Linked DNA regions of Aureimonas sp. SA4125. The protein of the gene in region 1 interacts with the protein of each later gene in a pairwise test. Links are inferred from orthologs where the notes say so. Each region holds a gene or a part of one and is shown on either strand. Other genes may lie near its edges.

The links. Proteins that work in one complex are often made in the same cells at the same time.
Region 2: the proteins of clpS (region 1) and dps interact in binary tests that used the Escherichia coli proteins (3 or more experiments, as listed by UniProt). The link is inferred for Aureimonas sp. SA4125 from one-to-one orthologs.

Annotation. Positions count from the first base shown.
Region 1 is NZ_AP025032.1:2,440,644-2,443,590, reverse strand. Bases 2-2,945 are described here. They hold clpS (ATP-dependent Clp protease adapter ClpS), read left to right. Parts: upstream 2-1,249; coding sequence 1,250-1,642; downstream 1,643-2,945. Other genes in these bases: clpA (ATP-dependent Clp protease ATP-binding subunit ClpA), read left to right, coding at 1,651-2,945; Sa4125_RS11315 (D-alanyl-D-alanine carboxypeptidase), read right to left, coding at 2-819. Outside these bases: more of Sa4125_RS11315, read right to left, coding at 1-1; more of clpA, read left to right, coding at 2,946-2,947. UniProt on the Escherichia coli protein: Involved in the modulation of the specificity of the ClpAP-mediated ATP-dependent protein degradation.
Region 2 is NZ_AP025032.1:4,402,152-4,404,951, reverse strand. Bases 4-2,800 are described here. They hold dps (DNA starvation/stationary phase protection protein Dps), read left to right. Parts: upstream 4-1,039; coding sequence 1,040-1,561; downstream 1,562-2,800. Other genes in these bases: Sa4125_RS20770 (FAD-dependent oxidoreductase), read left to right, coding at 1,732-2,800; Sa4125_RS20780 (succinate dehydrogenase iron-sulfur subunit), read left to right, coding at 115-894.

The DNA.
Region 1 (2,947 bases):
CGGTCCGCCGGTGCGGGTCGACGCCTGGGCCAGATATTTGGTCAGAAGATTGGCCATCTTCTTGTCACGGGCAGCGCCCGTACTCCCGCCCATCACGACGCCGACGATCTTCTTGTCGTCGCGCAGGAGGGAGGAGACGAGATTGTAGCCGGAGGCGTTGATATAGCCTGTCTTGATGCCGTCGACGCCCTGGATGCGGCCAACCAGCCGGTTGTGACCGTTGATCGTCCGGCCGCGAAAGTTGAACGACTTCGTCTTGAAGTAGGCGAATTCGCGGGGAAAATGCTCGCGCAGGGCGATGCCGAGCGTCGCCATGTCGCGGGCGGTCGTGACCTGCCCCGGATTGGGCAGCCCGTTGGCATTGCGAAATGTCGTCTGCCGCATGCCGAGCTGGCGCGCCTTTGCCGTCATCTGCTCCGCGAACCGGGCCTCTGACCCTGCGAGATGCTCTGCGATGACGACCGACGCATCGTTGGCCGAGAGCGTCACGAGGCTAAGGATCGCCTCTTCCACCTTCAGCGTCGAGCCGACTTTCAGCCGCAGTTTCGTCGGCGGCCGTGCGGCGGCGTAGGAGGAAACCTTCATCGGCGTGCTCTTGGACACTCTGCCGCTCTCCATGGCCTCGAAAAGCATGTAAAGCGTCATCATCTTCGTCAGCGAGGCGGGATAGCGCTGGGCATCCCCGGACTCCGAGTAGAGGACCTTGCCATTGTTGGCGTCGATCACGAACGCGGCGTCATTGCTGTCGGCCGAAGCCAGCATGGTGGACTGCGAGAGGATCGCAGTGGCGATCGCGCAGACGCCAACGACCTTGCTCAAGCCGATCAGACGAACCTTGCGGCTTGGAATTCCTATACGCACGAGCAACTCTCTCGGTTCGGTCAAAAGGGACACGCCGGACTTTCCGCGAGATCGACACTGCGCCGACCGGGAAGCCGTTGATCGGCGTCTCTTCGATAGAGGGGAGACTAAGCGGTGCGGATTACCAATCCGTTTATGGTTGCCGGAGTGTTGTCGGCCGCCGGACAAGCATCCGGGCGGGCCAGGCTCCACACCGGCGAACTGGGGAAATCGAGTGACCCGAGCACTTATCGGTCGCTTGTAGAGCGGAAGTCGGGCCAAAACCGGACGAGAGGAAATTATCTTGAATCGCAAACCGTTCGGCTATGCGATGGCCGTCAGTCGGGAAACTTTCATGGCGATCGAACATGCCTTAAAATCCGAACGCGGCACATTACATAGCTTGTGGATGACAGAGGTGGCGGCAGTGATCGACGGATCGGGAAAAGGGCTGGAGACGGGCATCTTGCGTTCACAAGCGGGCCGGCAGCGGGGGACGGACCCCGACAGGGGCACCTCGGTCATTACCCGGACCAAGCCGCAGACGAAGAAGCCCAGCCTTTACAGAGTTCTGCTTCTGAATGACGATTACACGCCGATGGAATTCGTGATTCATGTGCTGGAGCGTTTTTTCCAAAAGGATCGCGAGGCTGCCACCCGCGTCATGCTGCATGTGCACAACCATGGCGTTGGTGAATGCGGGGTCTTTACCTACGAGGTCGCGGAGACAAAGGTCACGCAGGTCATGGATTTCGCCCGCCAGCATCAGCATCCGCTTCAATGCGTGATGGAAAAGAATTGAGGTGAAGCTTGCCGACATTTTCGCAAAGCCTTGAGAAGTCTCTGCATCAGGCTCTGACGCTCGCCAACGAGCGGCAGCAGGAGTTTGCCACGCTCGAACACCTGTTGCTGGCGCTGCTCGAGGACAAGGACGCAGCCGCGGTGATGAAGGGATGCAACGTCGATCTCGACGTGCTGCGTGCCAGCCTCGTCGAATACATCGACACCGAACTGGCCAACCTCGTCACCGGGCATGAAGAAGATTCCAAACCGACGGCCGGCTTCCACCGGGTGATTCAGCGTGCCGTGATCCACGTCCAGTCGTCGGGTCGCGAAGAAGTGACAGGGGCGAACGTGCTCGTGGCGATTTTTGCCGAGCGCGAGAGCCATGCTGCCTATTTCCTGCAGGAACAGGAAATGACCCGCTACGATGCCGTGAACTTCATCGCGCACGGCATTGCCAAGCGCGCCGGCGGGTCGGAAAGTCGCCCGCTGCGGGGCGCCGAGGACGACCAGTCGACCATGGGACCCGATGAGGAAGGCAGGCGCAAAACGACCCAGGATGCTCTCACCGCCTACTGCATCAACCTGAACGAGAAGGCGAAATCCGGGCGCATCGATCCCTTGATCGGCCGCACCGAGGAGATCAACCGGACGATCCAGGTTCTGTGCCGCAGGTCCAAGAACAACCCGCTCTATGTCGGTGATCCCGGCGTGGGCAAGACGGCCATCGCCGAGGGCCTGGCCAAGCGGATCGTCGAGAACGACGTGCCGGAGGTTCTCTCCGACGCGACGATCTTTTCGCTCGACATGGGAACGCTGCTCGCCGGCACACGGTATCGCGGCGATTTCGAGGAGCGGCTGAAGCAGGTCGTCAAGGAGCTCGAGGAGTATCCGGGCGCCGTCCTCTTCATCGACGAGATCCACACCGTCATCGGTGCCGGCGCAACGTCCGGCGGCGCCATGGATGCCTCTAATCTCCTGAAGCCGGCGCTCTCGAACGGCGCCATCCGCTGCATCGGTTCGACCACCTACAAGGAATACCGCCAGTTCTTCGAGAAGGACCGGGCGCTCGTCCGGCGCTTCCAGAAGATCGACGTCAAGGAACCGACGATCGACGATGCCATCGCCATCATGAAGGGGCTGAAGCCCTATTTCGAGGACTTCCACAAGGTGAAGTTCTCCAATGATGCGATCAAGGCGGCGGTCGAGCTGTCGGCCCGCTACATCAACGACCGCAAGCTGCCGGACAAGGCGATCGACGTGATCGACGAGACCGGGGCGTCGCAGATGCTGCTCCCCGAGGCGCAGCGAAAGCGCAAGATCG
Region 2 (2,800 bases), 2.0 Mb from region 1 along the record:
AGGTGCAAACTGGCAAACCCCGGTAGGTCAAGGGGTGCGGCGTATTCGCGACTGGTATTTTGCGGTGCACCTGGCTATGTTTCGACCGATTCCAAACAGGCACCGGGTATCTCCATGGTCGAGCTCACGCTTCCGAAAAATTCGCGCATTGCCGGTGGCAAGGTCTGGCCGAAGCCGGCGAACGCCACGAATGTGCGCGAGTTCGGCATCTACCGCTGGTCGCCCGACGATGGCGAGAACCCACGGCTCGATACCTTTTATGTCGACATGGACGATTGCGGGCCGATGGTCCTCGACGCGCTCCTGTGGATCAAGAACAAGGTCGACGCGACGCTGACACTGCGTCGCTCTTGCCGCGAGGGCATCTGCGGCTCCTGCGCGATGAACATCGACGGATCCAACACGCTGGCCTGCACCAAGGGCATGGATGAGGTGAAGGGGGCGATCAAGGTCTACCCGTTACCGCACATGCCGGTCATCAAGGATCTCGTGCCGGATCTTTCGGTGCCCTATGCGCAATTGCGCTCGATCGAACCCTGGCTGCAGACCGAGACGCCCGAGCCGCAGAAGGAATGGCGTCAGAGCCACGACGACCGCGCCAAGCTCGACGGCCTCTACGAGTGCATCCTGTGCTTCTGCTGTCAGACGTCCTGCCCTTCCTACTGGTGGAACGGCGAACGCTATCTCGGCCCCGCCGTACTCCTGCAGGCCTATCGCTGGCTGATCGATTCGCGCGACGAGGCGACCGGCGCCCGGCTCGACGAGTTGGAGGACCCGTTCCGGCTCTACCGCTGCCACACCATCATGAACTGCACGCAATCCTGTCCAAAGGGTCTCAACCCGGCCAAGGCGATTGCCGAGATCAAGAAGATGATGGTCGAACGCCGGGTCTGACAGGACGCTGGCCGCCGGGTCCATGGCCGAGCGACGGTGCTGCATCACGCCGCGATCACGGAACCGTCTACGCCGCTGGCGGTTCTAGTTGCGAGATATACAGCGGGATAGGCCGCTGGTTTCCCGTCATCGAAAGGACTCACCCATGGCAAAGTCGGCCACCGCCACGCTTCATCCCAGCAAGAACCCGCAGAAGGAAAACGTTCGCGGCGCCATGGTGCAATTGCTGCAGAAGCATCTGGGAACGGCGATCGACCTGTCCTATCAGTGCAAGCAGGCGCACTGGAACGTCAAGGGCATGAACTTCATCGCCGTGCACAAGCTCTTCGACGAGCTGCACGAGGCGACCGAGGTCTTCGTCGACCTCATCGCCGAGCGGATGACGGGTATGGGCGGCCAGGCGCAGGGGACGGTTCAGGCTGCCTCCGCCAACACCGTCCTCGAACCCTATCCGCTCGACATCGTGAAGTCCGAGGATCACCTGCGTCGGCTGTCCGACTCCTACGCTGCCTGGGGCAAGGCGCTGATCGAGGGTATTGAGGAGGCCGACGAGGCCGGCGATGACCTGACGGCGGATCTGTTGACGGAAGTCGGCCGCGGCATCAGCACCGGCCTGTATTTCCTGGAAAGCCATTTCCAGGTCGAGGACGCCGGTCATTCGACCTGATCGGGTGGACGGGTGGCATCAGAGGGCGGCGCGCGAGCGTCGCCCTTTTTCGTATCCGGAGTGGGAGGGACGGAGATGGCTGAGCCCTCGCAGGCGCCCGGCACGCCGAGCGGCACGCCAGGCCCGGCCGTCACAATCGGACGACCGCGCATTTGCCGCTGTGCCTGCCGATGACCCGCGTCGTCCTTGCAGGATGTGGTCACGCCCATCTTGAAGTCGTGCGATCCGCCCGCGCCTTTTCGGCAGTGGGGGCCGAGTTGGTGCTCGTCGATCCCGGGCGGTTCTGGTATTCCGGGCGCGGCAGCGGTCTTCTGGGCGGCCGTTTCGGCGAAGCGCATGCGGTCATCGATACACCGCGTCTGGCCGCCGCCTGTGGCATCCGCCTCGTCGCCGATCGGGTCGTCGGGCTCGACCGTGCGGCCTCGGCGATCCTTCTGGCTTCGGGGGAGCGGCTCGGCTTCGATCTCCTGTCCTTCAACATCGGCAGCACCGTTCGCCCGCCCGGAGGGCTCGAAGCCGGACAGGGGGCAAAACCGATCGCCGCCCTGGCAAGTCTGCGCCAGCAGCTCGCGGCGCAGGGCGGACCGGTGCGGGTCGCCATTATCGGCGGCGGAGCGACGGGCTGCGAACTGGCCGGCAACCTCCTTCATCTCAGGCGCGCCGCCGGGCGGCCGATCGCCGTGACGCTGGTCTCGGCGGCAGCAACCCTCGTGCCTGCCGCGCCGCGCGGCGTGCAGGCGGCGGCGCTCGACAGTCTGGCGAAGCGGGGCGGGCTCGTGCATCTGGGTCAGTCCGTTGCCTCGGTCGAGGCGGGCGCATCGGCCGAGGCGGGCGTCCTGACCCTGTCTTCGGGCGCTCTCGTCCCCTTCGACCACCTTGTTCTGGCGACTGGGCTCGAAGCCGATCCCGTCGTCCACAATCTTGGAATTGCTTCGAGCAAAGCCGGCTTGCGCGTTGGCGAGACGCTGCAATCGATCGACGATCCCCGGATCTTTGCGGCCGGCGACTGTGCCGCGATCGAGGGGCACGACCTGCCGAAACTCGGTGTCTACGGCGTGCGCGCCGCGCCCGTGCTTGCGCGCAACCTCCTCGCCACGCTCGCCGGCTCGCCGCTCGAAACCTACCGGCCGCAGCGCCATGCCCTGTCGATCCTCGACCTTGCCGACGGGCGGGGACTGGCGATGCGGGCGGCATTCTGGTGCGGCGGACGGGCAGCCCTTGGCCTGAAGCACTTTCTCG